Regions from separate parts of the Arthrobacter caoxuetaonis genome, predicted to be linked through region 1. Evidence: predicted binding sites of a transcription regulator. Region 1 holds the regulator's gene; each other region holds the start of a gene.

Region 1 (7,275 bases):
TTCCTGCCGTCCGAGAACACGGGCGACCCGATTGGCGAAGCAGTACAGGCCATGACGGCGCAGGTCCCCCGTGACAGCGACTACTTCACACCCTGGCAGCCGGCGTCTGAAGTGACCGCCTCGATTTCGAGCAAGAACATCATCACCGTGGACATCACTTCCGACGCCTTCAAGGCCTCACTTGACGCAGGCATGGCCCACCGGGCCGTTCAGCAGCTGGTGTACACCGCCACCGCTGCTGCGGCCAACGCCGGGCTCACGACGGCGGGGTACAGCACCAGCGTGATTGTCCTGGTGGACGGCAAGGCAGGCTACCAGGCCTTCGGCCACGAGCTGCTGGAAAAACCGCTCGAGCGGGACAAGTTGCTGCCCGCGCCGATCTGGATCATCGATCCCCAGGAAGGCGACGGCGTCGAAACCTCCGTCACCGTCACCGGTTCCGCCGTGGTCCGGGAGGAGAAGCTTTCCTGGAGCGTCGAGCCGATCGTGAAGGGACGTCCGGATACGTCAGCCGCCACCACGGGCAGAGTCGCACTCGACGCCGCTACCGGCGAAACGGCACTGTTCGAAGTCAGCATCAAACTGGAACCGGGCGAATACAACCTGCGGGTCTTCCACGGCGATGGTGCCAACGAGGATTCGAAGCGCATTACTGTCTACTGACCCGCGCGCTCCGGCCTGCCCGGCATCTGGAGCAGTTAGGACCAGCGGCCCAGCAAATAGTTCAGCAGCACCAGTGCTGCCGGGCCGGCGCTTGAAGAGCGGAGCACGTGCGGCCCAAGGCGCACGGTGAGGGCACCGGCAGCGCGCAGGGACTCGAGTTCCGCGGGAGAGATCCCGCCCTCGGGGCCCACCACCACGGCAATGGAAACCCGGTCCCCCGGTGCACGATCCTGCCCCTGCAGCTCCAGCGACTCCACCGCGTTGACCAGTCCAGTGTCCGCCTCTTCGTGCAGGACGAGCACCAGGTCCATCCCTGCCAGCCGCTGCGGCAGCATTTTGGTATCAGCGACGTCCAGGACGACGGGCAGCCGGGAACGGCGGGACTGCTTGGCTGCTGACGTTACGACCGATTGCCACTTCGCCCGTCCCTTCGCTGCCTTCTCGGCCCGCCACCGCACAATGCTGCGTTCTGACTGCCACGGAATGACGGCGTCGACCCCGAGCTCGGTAGCTGCCTCGATGGCCTGCTCATCCCGGTCCCCTTTGGCCAGGGCCTGGACCAGGATGAACTCGTGAACCGGGGCCGGCTCGGACTGGACTTCGCTGACCTCGATCTCCAGCAGGGCAGGCTCAGCGCAGCGGACAGTTCCGCGCAGCCGGATCCCGGCGCCGTCGACAATGTCAACGTCCTCGCCCGGAGCCAGCCGCTTGACCGACACGGCATGCCGCGCCTCCGGGCCGGTCAGCGTGAAGACGCCTCCCGGTGCCGCCGCTGCCACCTGTTCGGGGTCGCCAAAAAAGATCGGGTTGGTCATGAAGTACCCGTCTGCGGCTAGTGGTTGCCGAGGCGGTCGCGGAGCTTGGCGAAGACACCCGGGCTGCTGGTGCCCCCGACGCGGCCTTCGGCGAACTGTTCGCCGCGCAGTTCGGCGAGCCGGCGGAGGAGTTCTTCCTGCTCGGCGTCGAGCTTCTGCGGCGTCTCGACCTGGACGTGGACCATCAGGTCCCCTCGGCCGTAGCCGCGCAGGTGGGTGACGCCCAGGCCCTTGAGGGTGGTCACTTCGCCGGACTGGGTGCCCGGCTTGATGCTGATTTCCCGGGCGCCGTCGAACGTTTCCATGGTGATGACCGTTCCCAGCGCTGCCGCGGTCATGGGGACGGTCAGCGTTGCATGCAGGTCGTCGCCTTCCCGGACGAACACCGGATCCGCGTTGACGCGGATTTCCACGTAGAGATCACCCTGGGGCCCGCCGGCCGTGCCGGCCTCACCCTGGCCGCTGAGCTGGATGCGGGTGCCTGTGGCCACGCCGGCGGGGACCTTGATCGTCAGCGTGCGGCGGCTGCGGACCCGGCCTTCCCCGGCGCACTCGTGGCAAGGGTCGGGAATGATGGTGCCGAACCCCTGGCAGGAACCGCAGGGAGCAGTGGTCATGACCTGGCCGAGGATGGACCGGACCGCACGCTGGACCTGACCCGTGCCGTGGCAGATATCGCAGGTGCGCGGGGAGGTGCCGGGCTGGCAGCACGAACCGTCGCAGGTTGGGCAGAGGACAGCGGTTTCGACGTCGATCTTCTTGTTGGTGCCGAAAACGGCGTCCTTCAGGTCGATGCGGACGTTGATGAGCGCGTCCTGGCCTCGGCGGGTACGCGAAGCCGGTCCCCGCCCGCCGCCGGCGCCGCCGCCGAAGAACGTGTCGAAGATGTCCTGGAAGCCGAAGCCCTGGCCGCTGAAGCCGCCGCCGAAACCGTTGTCGGTGCCGTTCTCCTGGCCGGTGGTGTCATAGATCCGCCGCTTCTGCGGGTCGGAGAGGACTTCGTAGGCGTGGGACACTGCCTTGAACTCGTCAGCGGCTCCGGGAGCGGTGTTGACATCAGGATGCAGCTTGCGGGCAAGCTTGCGGTACGCCTTTTTGATTTCCTCGCCGGTGGCATCCCGGCTGACGCCGAGTACCTGGTAGTGATCACTCACTCGTGCACATCGCTTCCTGTATTGCGTACCCCGTTATAGGGGCGGGTTTTGTCTTTTCGACGGCACCCCGAGGGGCTGCCGCTCCGGGTCACTCGTTCAGGACCCGGGAAAGGTAGCGGGCGACGGCGCGGACCGCAGCCATGGTATTGGGATAGTCCATTCGTGTGGGACCAAGGATTCCTACCATAGCGGACGCGTCCGGGCCGTACCCAGTGGCTACCACGGAGGCCTCGGAGAGAGAGCCGTAGGGGTTCTCCGAACCGATGCGGACGGAGACGCCCCTGGCGTCCTGCTCCATCTCTGAAAGCAGGCGGAGCATGACCACCTGTTCCTCAAGTGCTTCAAGGATCGGTCCGATGGTCAACGGGAAATCTCCGGTGGCACGGGCCAGGTTCGCCGTTCCTGCCATGACCATCCGGTCCTCGCGGTTGATGCCCGCAAGCTGTTCCAGGCAGCGGCCGAGCGCCCCCGCGGTGCCGCGCAGCTGCACCGGCACCGTTGCCAGGCAGTCGGCGAGGTGGCTGGTGATACGCGTCAGGGTGGTTCCGGCCAGTCCCTGCAGGAAGTGCTGGCGGAGTTCGTGCAGGGCAGGCTCGGTGACCGGGGAGGGAACGGTGATGACCCGCTGCTCAACCCGGCCCGTGGTGGAAATCAGGACTACCAGCACCTGTGCCGGTGCCAGCAGGACGAACTCGATATGCCGCACCTTGGCGTTGCCCAGATGCGGGTACTGGACGACGGCGACCTGGTTGGTCAGCTGGGCCAGCAGGCGCACTGTCCGGTCCAGGACGTCATCAATGTCCTCGGCGCCCTCAAGCAGGTTCTGGATGGCACGGCGTTCGGCGCTCGACAGCGGCTTCAGGTCCGATAGCTGGTCAACGAAGAGCCGGTACCCCTTGTCAGTCGGGATGCGTCCGGCAGAAGTATGCGGCGCAACAATCAGGCCCTCTTCTTCGAGGACCGCCATGTCGTTGCGGATGGTGGCGGAGGAGACGCCGAGCTGGTGCCGCTCTACCAGGGCCTTGGAACCCACAGGTTCCCGGGAATGGACATAATCTTCAACAATGGCCCGGAGCACCTCGAGCCGTCGTGGTTCACTCATGGTTTTCCCTCCCTCGTTGAAGCTCCTGCGGCACTTTCGCGCGGATTAGCACTCGGCATACTCAAGTGCTAAGTCTAATACGTTCCGATGCCGTTGCTAGCATTGAATCTCCCGTGCCTGCGAGACCGCCGGCGCTCCGCCCCGTGTCCAGGAACGAGGAAACCCCGTGCCGAACTTTGAATGGGGACCGAGGGATATCTCTGCCCCGGTCCGGAAAGCGCTCCGGCAGGTCGGCGCCGAGAAGGGCCTTGTGCTGGAAGATGTCCAAACCGGCTGGGTAGGCGCCGTCCTGCGGACGGAAAAGTCCGGGGGCCTGTACCTCATGGTGCTTGAAGACGCCCGGGGTCGCACTAAATCCTTTGAACTGGGTTTCGGCTTCCTCCTTGAAGGCGAACCCGTGGAAGTGGTTCCGGCAGTAAAGTCCTCAGCCCCGACAGTGCAGCGAACGGCGTCCGGCTCGGTCGCCGTCGCGAACCAGCGGGCCCGGACCGCGCGGGCCAGCCGCATCTGGGTTGAGGGCAAACACGACGCTGAGCTGGTGGAAAAAGTCTGGGGAGACGATCTGCGCGTTGAAGGCATCGTCGTCGAGCCCCTCCACGGCGTGGATGACCTGGCTGCGGCGGTGCGGGACTTCTCCCCCGGGCCAGGACGGCGGCTGGGAATCCTGGTGGACCACCTGGTGCCGGGGTCAAAGGAATCCAGGATCGCGGCCGCAGCGATGGCCGTTCCCGGTGCGGCAGCGAACGTCCTGATCGTTGGCCATCCCTACGTAGACGTCTGGCAGGCGATCAAACCCCACGTCATCGGTCTGCAGGCCTGGCCCGTGGTCCCGCGTTCGGAAGACTGGAAGACCGGCATCCTGAAAGGACTCGGCTGGCCGCACCGTGATCACACCGACGTCGCCATGGGCTGGAAGAAACTCCTGGGCGCCGTGCGGACCTATGCGGATCTGGAGCCGACCCTCCTGGGGCGGGTCGAAGAGGTCATCGATTTCCTCACCGTGCCCTAGCGCGACAGCCGTCCGCGGCGCTCTCCGCCCGCTGCGGCGCTCCGCCGCAGGTGTGTTTGCCTGTGTACGCCGCTGAACCCAGTACCCTTGATGAACAACAGGTACCCGTGGGTGCGAACCCTGCGTCATCTGAGAGTTAAAGGAATGCAACTGTGTCCAACACACGCCAGAACCATCCGCAGCGACCGGAAAACCACGGTTCCCCAGCGCGCCCGGACTACCAGGGTGCACCCGCCAATGCCCTTCCGCTGACTGCTTCCGAAGACCGTCAGTGGGCCACGCTGTCCCATTTCGGCGGCATCCTGGGCTTTGTGCCGTCCCTCATCATTTACCTGGTCTTCCGCGACCGCGGCCCGTTCACTGCGCAGGAATCCAAGGAAGCGCTGAACTTTACCCTGCCTCCCACCATCCTGGCGCTGGTGGCCTGGCTGCTGTCCTTCATCCCCGTCGTGGGCGGCTTTTTCGCGGTCTTCAATGCCCTTATCTGGATTGCCGTCGCCGTGGCTTCGGTCATTGCGGGCATCGAATGCAACCGCGGGCGTCCGTACCGCTACCGCTTCAACCTGCGCCGGATCCGCTGACGCATCCAGCGCTGACGGCTCCGGCCGCGCACTAAAAGACCCACCGCACCAAAAAGACCCGCCGTCCCTTGAGGGGACGGCGGGTCTTTGCGTTGGGCGGGCGGGCCGTGTTGGGCGGGCTTAGGGCAGCAGGCGGCGCACGACGGCGTCAGCCAGCAGGCGCCCCTTCAGCGTCAGCAGGACGGTTCCGGCTATGGCCGCCCGGGGATCAACCAAGCCGTCGGCGATGAGTCCGGCCACCGCAAGGCGGCCCTCCGGGCGCAGCCGGTCACGGGAAATTCCTTCGGCAAGCCGGGCGCGGAGCATGACGTCTTCGAGGTAACGGGTGTCCGCATCCAACGTTTCCCGGCCGACTGCAGGGGATTCCCCCGCCGCGATCCGGCCTGCGTAGGCAGTGGGGTGCTTTGCGTTCCACCAGCGGATACCGCCGACGTGCGAGTGTGCACCGGGACCTACACCCCACCAGTCATCGCTGCGCCAGTACGCCATGTTGTGCCGGCATTCATCCGACGGCGTCCGCGCCCAGTTGCTGACCTCGTACCAGCCGAGTCCAGCTGCTCCGAAGAGTTCATCGGCCAGCAGGTATTTGTCCGCATGGTCGTCGTCGTCGATGGGCGGAATCTCGCCGCGGCGGATCCGTGCCGCCAGCTTGGTGCCGTCTTCGATGATCAGGGCATAGGCCGAAATATGGTCCGGTTCGTAGCTGAGCGCTTCCTCAACGGAGTGTTTCCAGTCAGCCAGGGACTCCCCCGGTGTGCCGTAGATCAGGTCCACGCTCACCTTGAGGCCGGCGTCGCGCGCCCACTTCACGGCCTGCGGCACCCGCGACGGCGTGTGCGTCCGGTCCAGGACCGCCAGCACATGAGGGACGGCGGACTGCATCCCGAAGGACACCCGGGTGAATCCGGCGGCAGCGAGCAGTTGCAGCGATTCCGGCGTGACTGAATCCGGATTGGCTTCGGTGGTCACTTCGGCGCCCGGGGCGAGTCCCCACTGTTCGACGGCGGTGCCAAGGATGGCTGCCAGGTCTTCGGCCGGCAGCAGGGTCGGTGTTCCTCCGCCGAAGAAGACAGTTTCGATCGGCCGGTGCGGAACGCCGGAGGCCTTCAGGGCACCGGCGGCGAAACGCACTTCCTGCTGCGCCGTCGCCGCGTACTCAACCTGCGAGGCACCTCCGCCAAGTTCCGTGGCGGTGTAGGTGTTGAAATCGCAGTAGCCGCAGCGGACGGCGCAGAACGGGATATGGACGTAGAGACCGAACCGGCGCCCGGCTGCCTCGGTGGCAGCCTGGGCCGGCAGGATTCCGTCCTTTGGCGCGGGATCCCCGAGGGGCAATGCGCTGGGAGTCACTTCTTGGATTTGTCCTTGGACTCGTCGGAGGACAGTGCGGCGACGAAGGCTTCCTGGGGAACCTCGACGCGACCCACCATCTTCATCCGCTTCTTGCCTTCCTTCTGCTTCTCCAGCAGCTTGCGCTTACGGCTGATATCGCCGCCGTAGCACTTGGCAAGCACGTCCTTGCGGATGGCCCTGATGGATTCACGCGCAATGATCCGCGAGCCGATGGCGGCCTGGATCGGCACCTCGAACTGCTGCCTCGGGATCAGCTCCCGGAGCTTTCCGGTCATCATGACGCCGTAGGAGTAGGCCTTGTCCTTATGGGTGATGGAGCTGAAAGCATCCACCTGCTCACCCTGGAGCAGGATGTCCACCTTGACCAGGTCGGCCACCTGATCGCCGTCGGCCTTCCAGTCCAGCGAGGCATAACCGCGTGTCTTGGACTTCAGGATGTCGAAGAAGTCGAAGACGATTTCGGCCAGCGGCAGGCGGTACCGGATCTCGACCCGGTCCTCAGAGAGATAGTCCATGCCGCCCAGGACGCCGCGGCGGGCCTGGCACAGCTCCATGATGGCGCCAACGAATTCGTTCGGTGCCAGGATGGTCGCGGACA
Region 2 (7,275 bases), 760 kb from region 1:
CGGAGGCAGCGCTTTGTGCATCAGGTGGAGCAGCACCCGGTGTGTGTGGACCGCTGGCTGTGGATTTCAGGCCACCAGGTCTTCGAAGCAACCGCAAGCTACACCGTTGACCAGCACGCAGGAATGAAGCTGCTGTTCGAGCAGATGATTATGGATCTTCGGATCGAACCGGCCAACGCGGCAGCTGATGGTCAGGAACGCGACGCCATGGATACCTTTGCGCCCACAGAGCCGCGGCTGGACGAGGCAGCATCGCGTTTGGCCGGTGAGGACCGTGAAGACCTCGGCGCTCTGGCCGCCGCCCAGCCTTGCCAGGAACCGGTACTGCTCCTGCCTATTCCCGCCCTGGAACTGATGGACAGCCTGGCGGACAGGAACCGGCTGGGGATGTTCCAGCGCAAGGGCCCGGAGTTCACGGCACTCCGGGAAGCAGGCTTCCTTGCCGCCGACGGCTCGCTGACCCCGGCCGGCACGGACTACGGCGCCCCGTTACGGACCCCGGTCGCAGCCTTCCAAGTCACCGCTGCAGATGAGCGCGGCGGGGCTGTCCTTCAGGCATGGATTGGGGGAGGGTGCGGAAGGGTGACGGCCGAACCGTCACGCTTCTCCCGTCCATCCGCACGCGTACCCGGCCCGGATGACCTGTCCGTACAGGTCCTCCAGGCAAATGCCGTTCCCAAAGCCATAGCGGACTGGCTGGGGTTCTCACCGGCATGGAGCATTGCGCATGAACCGGTGGTCCTGGCAAGGGACCAGTACGAAGCCAAGGTGAAGTCCGCGCGGGCGAGAGCCCCCATAGGCCTGAGCGAAGCGGCCCGGCGAATGTGGCAACAGCCATGGACAGAATGGGAGCTCCTCGATGAGCGGACAGGAGGCTGGTTCGGCTTCGTGAACGCCGGAACGGCTGGCCAGTACCGGCTGGGTCCGGGTTACGGCGGTTCGGTGATTCTGGAGCCGGTCTCTTCAGCCGCTGTCTGGGACACGCTGGTGCGGTTTATCCATGCCTCGGTCGAAGGGACACCGCTCTGGATCCCGGAGCTGCCGGGCTTCGACGAACGCCCGGCTGACGGCAGAGTCCCCGAAGGAAAAGTCTGGGCGGAGTACCCCTAGGCCCGGCTAGGCGAAGTACACGCCGATCCGGTTGCCCTCAATCTCTTCGATCCGGATGTCGATCTCGTAGATGTCCTTCAGGACCTCGGGCTGCATGATCATCGACGGCGGTCCCTGGTGGAGCAGCTTGCCGTCAGCCATGGCAATGATGTCGTCGGAGTAGCAGGACGCGAAGTTGATGTCGTGGATGACCAGGACCACGGTCTTGCCGAGCTCGTCCGTGAGCCGGCGCAGCAGCCGCATCATCTCCACTGAGTGCTTCATGTCCAGGTTGTTCAGCGGCTCATCCAGCAGCAGGTAGTCGGTGTCCTGTGCCAGCACCATCGCGATGAACGCGCGCTGGCGCTGCCCGCCGGATAGCTCGTCGACAAACCGGTCGGCCAGTTCGCTCAAGTCCAGGAAGGCCATGGCCTGCTCGATCTTCTCCCGGCACACCGCCGTCGGGCGTCCGCCGTTGTGCGGGTAGCGGCCGAAGCCGACCAGATCGCGGACGGTGAGCCGGACGGTCAGGTGGTTGTCCTGCCGCAGGATCGCCATCTTGCGCGCCAGCTCCTTGCCCGGGGCGGCAGAGACATCCAGGCCGTCCACCGTGACCGAACCCTCGTCGGCCTTCAGCAGGCGGCTGATGATGGAGAGCATCGTGGATTTGCCGGCGCCGTTGGGGCCGATGATTGAGGTGACTCCGCCCTCCTTGATGTGGCAGCTCACCCCGTCCACAACTGTAGTGCCCGCGTACTGCTTAGTGACGCCGGTGACCTGGATCATTTGAGGGAGCCTTTCAGGAGCAGGATCAAAAAGACGATCCCGCCAACGAATTCAATGACAATGCTCAGCGCAGTGTTGAACGAGAAGATCCGTTCCAGCACCAGCTGGCCGCCCACCAGGGCGATGATGCCGATCAGCACGGCCATGGGCACAACGGCTGAATGCTTGAAGTGCGAGCAGAGCTGGTAGGCCAGCGACGCCACCAGCAGGCCAAAGAAGGTCACCGGGCCCACCAGGGCGGTGGACACCGCCACGAGGACGGAGCAGATGACCAGCACCAGGGTGACGGACCGCTTGTGGTTCACGCCCAGGTTGATGGACGTTTCCCGGCCCAGCGACATCACGTCGAGCTGATGCCGCATCCGCCAGGCAGGAATGCTGACCAGCACGACGGCGATCAACGAGTAGCCAAGCAGCGCTCCGTCGACGTTGTTAAAGGACGCGAAGAACAGGTCCTGCAGGATGATGAACTCGCTGGGCTCGATCAACCGCTGCAGCAGCGAAGACATGCCCCGGAACATGGTGCCCAGGACGATGCCGACCAGCAGCATCAGGTGCAGGGATTTCCCGCCCCCGGTAAACAGCCAGCGGTAAAGCAGGAAGGAGAAGCCCACCATCAGGGCCACTTCCATGCCGTAGCGAAGCGGCTCGGACATGGCGAGCACGAACCCGCCGCCCAGCGTAAATACCAGGACCGTCTGGATCAGCACGTACAGGGCGTCAAACCCCATGATTGACGGCGTCAGGATCCGGTTGGCGGTGACCGTCTGGAACAGGACGGTGGAAACCCCGACGGCGTACGCCACCAGGATCATCGAGCCCACCTTGATGGCGCGGCGCGGCAGCACGTAGCCGATATTGCCGCGCAGCTCAATGGTCATAAAGACGGCCACAAGTGCTGCGGCCACCACAGAGAGGATGATGATCCAGGACCGCGGGGAGAGGTTTCGCACCGGACGCCGGCGCTGCACGGTCATGGCCGAAGGCAGGACGCTGGTGGGGGAGCTAGGCACGGGCTGAGCGCTTTCTCAGGAGCAGGTAGAGGAACAGGGCACTGCCCACGGCAGAGACGATCACGCCGACCGGGATTTCATACGGATAGCGGATGGTCCGGCCGATGATGTCGCAGGCCAGGACAAAGCCGGCACCGAAAATCGCCACCCACGGTATGGCGCGGCGGACGTTGTCGCCCACCAGGAGGGAGACGAGGTTCGGGACGATCAGCCCCAGGAACGGCACGGAACCAACACTGACCACCACGACGGCGCTGATCAGGGACACGATGATCAGGCCCAGGGTCATGACGCGGTTGTAGTTCAGTCCCAAATTGGTCGTGAACTCCTGGCCCATGCCGGCAACGGTGAAACGGTCGGCAGCCAGGAACCCAATGAGGGTCAGTGCACCCACGATCCACAGCAGTTCATAGCGTCCGCGCAGCACCCCGGAGAAGTCGCCGGTCATCCAGGAGTTTAGGGTCTGCAGCAGGTCGAACCGGTAGGCGAAGAAGGTGGTGACGGCAGCGATCACGCCGCCGAGCATGATTCCCACCAGGGGCACGATCAGCGTGTTGCGCAGCGGAATGCGGCGCAGGATGAGCAGGAAGAGGGCGGTTCCGGCGACGGCGAAGACGGTGGCGGTGGACATCTTCATGAACAGCGAAGCACCGGGCAGCAGGACCGTCACCACCAGGATGCCCAGTGACGCGGATTCAATGGTCCCGACTGTGGAGGGCTCCACGAATTTGTTCCGCGCCATCAGCTGCATGATGAGCCCGGCCACGCTGAGCGCCATGCCGGCCAGGATGATGCTTAGCGTCCGCGGAACCCGGCTGATCCAGAAGATGTCCCAGGCATGTTGATCGCCGGCCAGCAGCGAGGACAGGGAGACGTCGCTGACGCCGACGAACATGCTGACGACGGCGAGTACAAGCACAGCCGCACCGCCCAGGACCATCATGGCCGCGGGGCCGAAGCGGCGTCGCCTGGATACGGCAGCGGCCCCGGAGGAGGCCGGGGCTGTGGGGGGAGTGAGCTGCGTTGTCATGCGATTCCGTCTCCCTCACTGGCCGGGCCTGCCCGAAGGCAGACCCGGCCAATGAGGATCTAGCAGGTAAGGGAACGGGTTAGGAGATGCCGTCCTGGACAGCGCTGACCATTGCGTCAACGTTGTTCAGGCCATAGCCCACCAGGTACCAGCTGGAGGAATCGAGCATGGTGATGTTGTCGTTGGCTGCTGCCTTGGTGCCCTTGACCAGTTCGTTGTCCAGGACAGCGGAGGCAACTTCGCCTGCATTGCCGACAGCGACGTCGCGGTCAATGACGAACAGGTGGTCCGGGTTGATCTCGGCCACGTATTCGAAGGAGACCGACTCGCCGTGCTGGGCTTCGGACTTGATGTCCGCTGCAGTGGCGACGCCGAGGACATCGTGGATCAGGCCGAAGCGTGAACCCGCGCCATAAGCAGTCATTTCGCCGCCGCTGGTCATGATGATCAGGCCGTTGCCGGCGTCCGCCGCGGTGGCCTTGGTTTCGTCGACCTTGGTGTCCAGAGCGGCGAGCTTCTCCTCGACCTCGGCTTCCTTGCCGAAGATGTCGCCGATGATTTCGGTGTTCTCGATGAAGGAGTTCCACGGGTCGGCAGCGTCGGTGCTGAGGTTGATCGTGGGGGCGATCTTGGAGAACTCGTCGTAGAAGTCGGCGGTACGGCCGGACATGATGATCAGATCCGGAGCTCCGGCGCTGATGGCTTCGAAGTCCGGTTCCTTCATGCTGCCGATCTTGGCGTAGTCATCCGAGCCGAACTTGGAGAGGCTCTCGGGGAAGTTTGCTGCCGGAACGCCGTCAACCTCGATGCCCAGGGCGTCCAAGGTATCCAGGGCGCCCAGGTCGAAGGTGTAGACGACCTCGGGGTTCACGGGGACCTCAGTGGTGCCCTGCGTGTGCTCCACAGTGATCATGCTGGGTTCCGTGGCGGCGGGTTCGGCGGCGGCATCGGTCTCGGAGCCGCACGCGCTCACGGCAAGCAGGGACACGAGGGCGGTTCCGGCCAGCAGCCGGGACTTCAGGGTCGTCTTCACGAGTGGTGCTCCAGTATTTCTCTCAAAGGATGCGTCGCCTGCCGGATGCCTCCGCCATTAGGACACAAAATTGTTGGCTAATTTTTGCGCGCCCTTGAAAGTTATCTGGTTAGGCAAGGCTAAGCAACTTGAGTCACCGGACGGGGAGACCGAATCCGTAACAGAGACGACGGCGCCACGGGAGGCAGGGGCATCCCAATGATCTTTGTTGGCACTCACCTTGACCGAGTGCTAACCGTTGCATAAAGTCGGACCTAGCACTCCCCACGTGAGGGTGCTAATTCCTGAGGGAAGCGTTCACCGGCACCCGCGACGACGGCAAGCGCCTACCGACGGTCCACAAACCCGTTAGTAACTAAGCAAAGGAGAGCCCGAGTGTCGGTCTCTATTAAGCCCCTTGAGGATCGCATTGTTGTTCGCCCGCTCGAAGCTGAGCAGACCACGGCCTCCGGCCTGGTTATCCCGGACACCGCTAAGGAAAAGCCCCAGGAGGGCGAAGTCGTAGCAGTCGGCCCCGGCCGCGTTGACGACAACGGCAACCGTGTGCCGATCGATGTCGCCGAGGGCGACGTCGTCATCTACTCGAAGTACGGCGGAACCGAGGTCAAGCAGGGCGGCCAGGAATACCTGGTGCTCTCCGCACGCGACGTGCTGGCCATCGTCGTCAAGTAAGTCTTTGAAGACCCCGGCCAGATTCGGCCGGGGTCTTCTTTTGTAGATGTAGTTGTTGTCGGAAAGGACACACACATGGCAAAGCAGTTGGAGTTCAACGACTCCGCCCGTCGTTCACTGGAAGCCGGTGTCGACAAGCTCGCCAACACCGTCAAGGTCACCCTCGGCCCGCGCGGCCGCAACGTGGTGCTCGCCAAGACCTGGGGCGCCCCCACCATCACCAACGACGGCGTCACGATCGCCCGCGAGGTCGAACTCGACGATCCGTACGAGAACCTTGGCGCACAGCTGGCCAAGGAAGTTGCCACCAAGACCAACGACGTCGCCGGCGACGGCACCACCACCGCAACGGTGCTGGCCCAGGCACTGGTCAAGGAAGGCCTGCGCAACGTGGCAGCAGGCGCCGCTCCCGGTGCCCTGAAGCACGGCATCGAGACCGCAGTCGAGGCCGTTGCGGCCCGCCTGCTGGAGAACGCCAAGGAAGTTGAAGGCAACCAGGTTGCCCACGTGGCGGCTATCTCCGCGCAGAGCGAAGAGGTCGGCCAGCTCCTGGCCGAAGCTTTCGACAAGGTTGGCAAGGACGGCGTCATCACCATCGAGGAGTCTTCCTCGACGTCCACCGAACTGGTCATCACCGAAGGCATGCAGTTCGACAAGGGCTACCTCTCGCCGTACTTCGTGACCGACCCGGAGCGCCAGGAAGCCGTCCTCGAAGACGCGCTGATCCTGATCAACTCCGGCAAGATTTCCTCGGTTGCAGAGTTCCTGCCGCTGCTGGAAAAGGCACTGCAGGCCTCCAAGCCGCTGTTCATCATTGCCGAAGACGTTGACGGCGAAGCGCTGTCCACCCTGGTGGTCAACAAGATCCGCGGCACCCTGAACGTGGTTGCAGTGAAGGCTCCGGGCTTCGGCGACCGCCGCAAGGCCATGATGCAGGACATCGCCACGCTCACCGGCGCCCAGGTTGTGTCCCCGGACCTCGGCCTGAAGCTGGACCAGGTTGGCCTGGAGGTGCTGGGCTCCGCCCGCCGCATCACCGTCACCAAGGACAACACCACGATCGTTGACGGCAATGGCTCCGAAGCCGACGTCGCCGACCGCGTGGCACAGATCCGTGCCGAGATCGAGCGCACGGACTCCGACTGGGACCGCGAAAAGCTGCAGGAACGCCTGGCCAAGCTCTCCGGCGGCATCGGCGTGATCAAGGTTGGCGCAGCCACCGAGGTTGAGCTGAAGGAAAAGAAGCACCGCATTGAGGACGCTGTGTCCTCGACCCGCGCTGCCCTGGAAGAGGGCATCGTGGCCGGCGGCGGTTCCGCGCTGGTCCACGCTGCCCGCGCCCTGGACACCGATTCCGAGGTAGCCAAGCTCGACGGCGACGCCGCCACGGCCGTTGGCCTGGTCCGGCGCGCGCTGGCCCAGCCGCTGCGCTGGATCGCCGAAAACGCCGGTGCCGAAGGCATGGTCGTTGTCTCCAAGGTCAGCGAGCTCGAAGTCAACCACGGCTTCAACGCTGCAACCGGCGAATACGGCAACCTGATCGAAGCCGGCATTATCGACCCGGTCAAGGTCACGCGTTCGGCCCTGCGCAACGCAGCATCGATCGCCGCACTGGTCCTCACCACTGAGGCACTGGTTGTGGAGAAGCCCTC
Region 3 (7,275 bases), 1.8 Mb from region 1:
CGGGATGGCCGGTGCTGAACTATGCCGCGCTGGCCTTCATGGGCGTGGTGACCGTCATTCTGGCCTTCACCGGACCCGGCCGGACAGCCCTGGCCGTCGGCGGGGTGTGGCTGCTGCTGATGCTCGCCGCTTACCGGTACCTCGTTAAGGGCCCGGGGCGGCAGCCGATCGAACTGCCGGAACCAAACGCGCGCTAGCCCTCCAGAATCTGCTCATTGGCGGCAAACCGGCGGTTTTGCAGCACCGGAAGGAATTCCCGGACCTCGTCAATGCGGCTGCGCACGACGTTGGCAGTAACAACGCCGGACGGCTCCTCACCGAGGAAGACCTGCGGGATGCCCAGGGGATCAAGCACCACGGAGTGGCCAATCGTGTGGGAGCTCGAGGTGCCGGCAGCTGCCACCCACACGGTGTTCTCGATGGCCCGGGCCTTCAGCAGCGTCTCCCAGTGGTCCACTTTGTGCTCACCTTTGAACCAGGCGGCAGGCACGGCAAGGAGGTCCGCTCCCTGGACGGCCAGGGCGCGGGCCAGCTCGGGGAACCGCAGGTCGTAACAGGTCATGAGCCCCACCCGCAGGCCGCCGATCTCCACCACCTGGATGCCGCGGTCCCCGGCCTTGATCCGGGTTGATTCCTGGTAGCTGAAAGCGTCGTACAGGTGCAGCTTGCGGTACGTCGCGGCAATCCTGCCGTCGTTATCGATGGCGACCAGGGTGTTGTAGGGCCGTTCTTCCCCTGAGGATTCATACCCGCCGGCGACGACGGCGATACGCAGTTCCGCGGCAATCAGCGAGAGCTGCTGGACGAACCTGGTCCAGCCGGCGTCGACCGCTGATGCGAGGGTCCCCTCGACCTTGCCGATGCTGAACATGGACTCTTCGGGGAAGACGATCAGCTCGGACCCTTCGGCTTTTGCCTTCTCAGCCAGCGAGCGCATCGCCGCAAGGTTTTCCTCGACGTCTCCGCCGGGGCTGAACTGACCTACGCTGACCAACATCGGATGACCGCCTTGCTCGGGACCGGATTTTTCTCCAGCCTAGTGCAGGTCCTCGAAGTGGAGCACAGGTTTCAGCACCTCTCCGGCCTTCGCGGCGGCGGCGGCATCGTTGATTTCATTGAAACGGTAGGGGGTCACCAGCTTCTGCAGCGGGAACCGTCCCTGCTGCACCAGGTCCACCAGCGCGGGCAGGAACAGCTGCGGAGTGGAGTCCCCTTCCGTAATGCCGAGCACCTGGCGCCCGTTGAGCAGGAAGTTCACGTCCAGCTCCACGGTTGATCCGGAGGCGGGTGCGCCAATCAGGCCGAGCTTGCCCAGCGGAGCCAGGGAGTCCGCTGCAGCCGCCGCGACGTGGGTGCTTCCCGTTGTCTCCAGTGCGTGCGTGACACCCGCGCCGTCCGTGAGTTCCAAAAGCGCCTGCAGCGCATCGGTGCTGCCGGAATTGACGACGTCGGTCGCTCCGAGTTGCCGGGCCAGCTCCAGCCGCGAGTCCACCAGGTCCATGACCACGATCCGGGTCGAGCCACTGAGGGCCGCAGCCATCACGGCGGAGAGACCCACGGGACCGGCCCCGAAGACCGCCAGGGTGGAACCCGGCTCGGGGCGCAGCACGTTCAGGACCGCACCGGCTCCGGTCTGGATTCCGCAGCCCAGCGGCGCGAGCAGGGTCAGGTCTGCGTCAGGATCCACCTTCGTGACGCCGCGCTCATCCGCGAGGACCAGGTTCGCGAAGGAGGACTGGGCGAAGAAATGTCCGTGGACTCCCTTACCCTCCTTGGTGATGGTGGCACTGCCGTCCATGCGCGAGCCGCCCAGGAGGTTGAGGTCCAGGAAGTCCACACAGTAGGCGGGATGGCCGCTGCGGCAGTTCCGGCAGGTGCCGCAGCTGGTGAAGCTGAGCAGGACGTGGTCGCCGGGAACCACGGAGGTCACGGCACTGCCCACCTCCTCGACGACGCCGGCTCCTTCATGGCCCAGGATGCCGGGCAGCGGGAACGGAATGTGGCCGGCCTGGACACCGAGGTCGGTTCCGCAGACGCCTGCTGCGACCATCCGGACCACCACCTCGTCAGGACGGGGGTCGTCAAGAACGACGTCGGTGATTTCAAACTGTTCATGGACGCCGCGCAGGATCGCGGCACGCGCCTGGGTAGTCATGTGCCCACGCTACGCGGCCCGGTGCCCGCGCGTCAGTGCCCGGACACGGATCGGGGCGGCAGACGGGAACTCCGCCTGCCGCCCCGAATGGACATGGTGCCTCTAGGCGCTGACCGCCTCGGCTTCGCGGTGCTCGCCGCTGGTGCCCAGCGATGCCGAGGAGCCGGACTGCACCTCGATACGGCGCGGCTTGGCCTTTTCACTGACCGGGATCAGGACAGTGAGCACACCGTTTTCGTAGTGGGCGGTGATGCCTTCGGTGTCGAGACCCTGGCCAAGGCTGAGCTGGCGCAGGAAGGAGCCGCCCTCGCGCTCACGGGTCAGCCACTGCACGCCATCGGCGCCGCGCAGGGTGCGCTCGGCACGGATCGTCAGGAGCTGGCCGTCGACGTCGATGTCCACGGAGCCCGGATCGATGCCGGGAAGGTCGACGCTGAGGACATACCGGTCGTCCTGCCGGTAGAGGTCCATCGGCATCCCGCGCAGGGTTTCGCTGCGCAGGGTCTGGGCGAAACGGTCCAGTTCACGGAACGGGTCAAATCGGGTAGCCATCACACAATCAACTCCTTCACGCCTCCGCTGCTCCATTCAGCGGGCTGATCTGCTGTTTGAGGAAAGTTGAGTTGGATTCGCTCAACTTTCGGCAGTAGATTAGCACTCGAAGCATGAGAGTGCCAGTCTTAGTTCGGGCCCCTTATGATTTCCCCGGGCGGATCACTCCGTCCCGCCGTCTTTCATTCGAAACTTGTCTGGAAGCAGGTCAACGTGTCCCTCCCCGCAGACTTCCGGCGGCGCCATCCCGGCGCCGCCCGGCTCCTGTCCCTCCCCAGCCGGGTTGCCGGCTCCCCTCCCTCCCCTGTCCTGGACGCGACCTGCTGGTTGAGCGTTCTCTGGGTAGCTGCCGCCCTGCTGGGCCTCGGCTTCTTCTCCGGCGGAACCACGTCTTTGGTCCTGGCAGCGGTGCTGCTTTACGGCACAGGGACCTGCCTGGCTGTCGTGGGCTGGCTGGCCTTCAGAGCACTGCGGTTACGGGCCGCCCGCCGGGCTGCAGAGAAGCGGGACGCCGCAGCTGCCCGGGATTTCCTCGCCGCGGCGGAGTTCGCCCGGGCCGAGATTCGTGCGGCGCTCTTCCCCGAGGGGGCAACCGGCAGGCCCGCCCGCTCGGCCACAGCCCCGGCCCCGGCCCCGGCAGGTCCCCGGAGTGCCGCGCGGCCATCCACCAAGTCGCCGATCTGCAAAAAGGCCAGACGTAAGTCTGCGCCCAGTAAGTCCACCCCCGGGAACTCCGTCAGGAACACCGTCAGGAACACCGCCGCGAAGACCGCGGCGGTACAGGATGACTTCGCCCAAGCGGCCTAGACTGTGGCGCCATGGACGAAATCAAGGAACCCGTGCAGCTTGCCCTGCCCAGCGGGAAGCTCAACCCCGCGGCGACAGGCTACACACGCAGTCCGCTGCACGCCTTCGGGCACCTGCCGTCCGGCCTGCGGCACGGCTGGCGGAGCAAGCGGTGGGAGTACTGGGGCGTCGTGACCCCGGAGCTGGTCGTCGGCATGACGATCGCGCACCTGGACTACGCCGCAACGCTTCAGCTGTACGTCCTGGAACGCGCCACCGGCAAGGAAATCCGCTGCGACCCGCTGGCCCTGCCTGCCGGCTCGGCAGCCCTCCTGCCGGACACGCTGCCGCCCCTTACAGCCGTGGGCTCCATGGGCGGGCTGCACCTGCGGTTCCATGACGACGCCGGCGGCACGCACCTGCGCGCCGAAGCGGAGCGTGTCGCCGTCGAACTCTATGCTCCGCTGGGCGGGGACGTGCTTGGCGTGGTGGTGCCGTGGTCGGATACGCGGTACCAGTACACGCTGAAGGACGTGGCTCGGGCGGTCAGCGGGACCGTGACGGTGGACGGGCAGGAGTATTCCGTCGGCGGGCCGGAGTCCTTTGCGGTACTGGACCGCGGCCGCGGCCGCTGGCCGTATTCCAAACGCTGGAACTGGGCTGCCGGGTTCGGGACCGTGGACGGCACGCGGCTGGGCCTGCAGGTCGGCGGCCTGTGGACCGCCGGAACTCCGGCTACCGAAAACGCGCTGATCGTGGACGGGGTGCTCCACCATTACGACGGCGAACTGGAGTTCAGCTACGACCTGGCGGATCCGCTGGCTCCCTGGCAGGTGCGCGGGGACTGGATCGACGCCACGCTGACGCCGTTCCACCGGCGCCTGGCGGCAACGAACGCCGTCCTCGTGGCCGCGAAGACCTGGCAGGCGTTTGGCTCCTGGTCAGGCTGGGCCGTGGCCCCGGACGGAACGCGCCACCGGCTCGACGGCCTCCAGGGCTGGATCGAAGAGGCCCGGAACCGCTGGTAGGTTGCCGGCAGATGCCCCGATCAGTCCCCGCGGCCAGGGGTGTTCCATTGCGTAATCCGCTGCTAGGTTCGTAGCGACCCCGCCCGAGCCGAAGGAGTCTTCCGTGAGCAGCAGATTTTCCTCCCTTGCCCTTGATGCCGTCGACGTGGAGAGCCAGGCCAAGTTCTGGACCCAGGCCCTCGGGTACCGGATTGCCGAAGAATTCGACGGCGGGCTCGGCCTGATGCCCGAAGACGGCGTGCTGGGACCGCCAATCGACATCATTCCCGTTCCGGACGCGAAGACCGCGAAGCTCCGCCTGCACATCGATCTGGTTCCCGAAGGCTGCACCCAGCAAGAGGAAGTGGACCGGATGCTTGCCCTCGGCGCTGTCCGCGCCGACGTCGGGCAGGGCCCGGATGTTCCCTGGGTTGTCCTGGCAGACCCCGAAGGCAACGAGTTCTGCATCCTCTCGGCCAGGGACTAGGAGCGTGGATAGCCCTGGTATGGACACGACGGACATCACGATCCGCCAAGCGGTCGACCAGGATTCCGAGCTCCTCGCCGAGCTCCACGTTGCTGCATGGCGTGCTGCCTACCGGGGAATCATGAGCGATGAATACCTCGACGGAATGGACGTGGCACGCGTGGCTGACGGATGGCGCCGCAACCTCGGAACACCGGATTCGGGCACCACGTACCTGGTCGCCGCTGTTGCCGGCCGCCCGGTCGGTTTCGCCGCTTTCGATCCCGCGCCCGAGGACGACGCCGGCACGGGAGAGCTCCGCGCCATCAACGTCCACCCCGGCTGGTGGAACCGGGGAGCAGGTTCTGCCCTCTTCACGGAAGCGGAACGCGGCCTGGCCGAACTGGGCTGCTCGCGTGCCTTCCTCTGGGTGGCCAAGGAGAACCGCAGGGCCCGGCAGTTCTATGATAGACACGGCTGGATGAACGACGGCGGTGTCCTCGAGGACACCCGGTTCACCCCTCCGGTGTTCGAAGTCCGGTACAGCCGGGACTTTCCTGCAGACTGGCCTCACTCCCGTCCGTGAACCTACCGGCGGGGAAATTACCGGCCGGGAGGCTGCAGGGTCTCCCAGAAATCCAGGACCGATTGGGTCAGCTCGTCTGCGGCTACGAATAACGGTGCCACATGTCCACCGCCGGGGAGGGCTTTGAATCCGCCACGGGACATGAGGGAGGCCAGCCGCGCCGCTTCCTGTGCATCGTTCATGGGGTCATCTCGTCCTGCCATCATGAGCGTAGGCACCTGTTGACTCTCCAGGACGGCGCGCAGGTCCGGACGGCGCAGCATGAGCGAACGCATGGCCCAGTACTTTCCTTGCCTGTCCCCCCTGCGGAATGACTGGTCCACGGATTCGGCCGCGGCGATTTCCTCCTCCGTGGCCTTCTCCGACCCCACCAGTGCATTCACCACGAGCGGGCTCAACCGGTCGGGCCCCAGCACCCGGTAAAGAGCCACCAGCAGTGCTGTCTTCCGGCGCTGAGCCGTTGACAGCGGGTAAGCCGGCGTCCCGATCATCGTCAATGTCCGGCACCGGCCGGGCCATCCCTGGGCAACGAGAATTCCCACATGCCCTCCCCAGGCGTTTCCGACCCAGTCCACGGGGGAATCGAGCTGCAACCCGTCCAGAATCTGGATGGCTGCCACAGCGCAATCCTGCAGACTGTAGATCCTTCGCGGCCCGGGACTGCTGCCGTGCCCCGGCCCGTCCACCAGGAACAGGTCACGGTGCCGGCCCAGCTCATCGACCAGGGGGCTGAACGTCTCCGAATCGACGAACATGCTGTGCCACAAAATGGCCGGCGGGCCGGACCCCATCCTCCGAACAGTCAAAGGCCCTACGGTTGTCTCGACCACTGAAGCTGCTGAGTGCTGCATACTCATGCCGGGCCTCCAAGACGCTTGAGTTGTTTCGCTGTCCGAAGCTGCGGGGCACAGAACCGTTTCGACACGGCGACGCTTACAAGACATCGTGAACGCAACCACGGATCCGGGCAAGGGTTGTACGGAACGTGTCCGGGCGGCAGCTGCAGGCACCCCGAACGGCCGTGCCTTCCGGGCAGACGAAAGCCCCGCAGCCAGGTGGCTGCGGGGCTTTCGGAAGAGCGGGACTACTCGTTGATCAGGTCGCGGATCACGATGGTCTGGTCGCGGTCCGGACCGACGCCGATCGCGGAGAACCGGGTGCCGGACATCTTTTCCAGGGCCAGCACGTAGTTCCGGGCGTTCTCCGGCAGGTCCTCCAGGGTCTTGGCCCCGGTGATGTCCTCGGTCCAGCCGTCGAAGTACTCGAAGATCGGCTTGGCGTGGTGGAAGTCGGTCTGCGTCATCGGCATCTCGTCAAAACGCACGCCGTCGACGTCGTAGGCCACGCAGACCGGGATCTTCTCGATGCCGGTGAGCACGTCCAGCTTGGTCACGAAGTAGTCCGTGAAGCCGTTGACGCGGGAAGCGTGGCGCGCCAGGACGGCGTCGTACCAGCCGCAGCGGCGCGGGCGGCCGGTGTTCACACCGAACTCGCCGCCGGTCTTCTGCAGGTACAGGCCCATGTCATCGAAGAGTTCGGTGGGGAACGGACCGGCACCAACACGAGTGGTGTAGGCCTTGATGATGCCCACCGAGCGGGTGATGCGGGTCGGGCCAATACCCGAACCCACAGAGGCGCCGCCGGCTGTGGGGTTGGAGGAGGTCACGAACGGGTAGGTGCCGTGATCGACGTCCAGGAACGTGGCCTGGCCGCCCTCCATCAG

The links. Region 1 encodes HrcA, which represses chaperone genes, less so after heat shock. Its sites were predicted from a motif close to TTNGCACTCGNNNNNNNCGAGTGCNAA; they were not measured.
Region 2: the regulator HrcA is predicted to act here: its motif matches at 5,160-5,186, upstream of groES (co-chaperone GroES).
Region 3: the regulator HrcA is predicted to act here: its motif matches at 2,807-2,833, upstream of NF551_RS00900 (Hsp20/alpha crystallin family protein).

The regions. Positions count from the first base shown of each region.
Region 1 is NZ_CP099466.1:1,955,493-1,962,767, forward strand. It holds gene NF551_RS08940 (GerMN domain-containing protein) at 1-663, shown strand, start outside; gene NF551_RS08945 (16S rRNA (uracil(1498)-N(3))-methyltransferase) at 699-1,478, opposite strand; gene dnaJ (molecular chaperone DnaJ) at 1,496-2,632, opposite strand; gene hrcA (heat-inducible transcriptional repressor HrcA) at 2,721-3,734, opposite strand; gene NF551_RS08960 (DUF3097 domain-containing protein) at 3,901-4,743, shown strand; gene NF551_RS08965 (DUF4870 domain-containing protein) at 4,896-5,324, shown strand; gene hemW (radical SAM family heme chaperone HemW) at 5,445-6,674, opposite strand; gene lepA (translation elongation factor 4) at 6,671-7,275, opposite strand, start outside.
Region 2 is NZ_CP099466.1:2,718,343-2,725,617, reverse strand. It holds gene NF551_RS12475 (hypothetical protein) at 1-1,110, shown strand, start outside; gene NF551_RS12470 (iron ABC transporter ATP-binding protein) at 1,117-1,875, opposite strand; gene NF551_RS12465 (iron chelate uptake ABC transporter family permease subunit) at 1,872-2,888, opposite strand; gene NF551_RS12460 (ABC transporter permease) at 2,881-3,918, opposite strand; gene NF551_RS12455 (siderophore ABC transporter substrate-binding protein) at 3,998-4,951, opposite strand; gene groES (co-chaperone GroES) at 5,327-5,623, shown strand; gene groL (chaperonin GroEL) at 5,699-7,275, shown strand, end outside.
Region 3 is NZ_CP099466.1:170,657-177,931, reverse strand. It holds gene NF551_RS00915 (amino acid permease) at 1-197, shown strand, start outside; gene NF551_RS00910 (carbon-nitrogen hydrolase family protein) at 194-997, opposite strand; gene NF551_RS00905 (NAD(P)-dependent alcohol dehydrogenase) at 1,037-2,155, opposite strand; gene NF551_RS00900 (Hsp20/alpha crystallin family protein) at 2,258-2,707, opposite strand; gene NF551_RS00895 (hypothetical protein) at 2,921-3,514, shown strand; gene NF551_RS00890 (DUF2804 domain-containing protein) at 3,526-4,521, shown strand; gene NF551_RS00885 (VOC family protein) at 4,625-4,987, shown strand; gene NF551_RS00880 (GNAT family N-acetyltransferase) at 4,992-5,552, shown strand; gene NF551_RS00875 (alpha/beta fold hydrolase) at 5,570-6,403, opposite strand; gene NF551_RS00870 (adenylosuccinate synthase) at 6,637-7,275, opposite strand, start outside.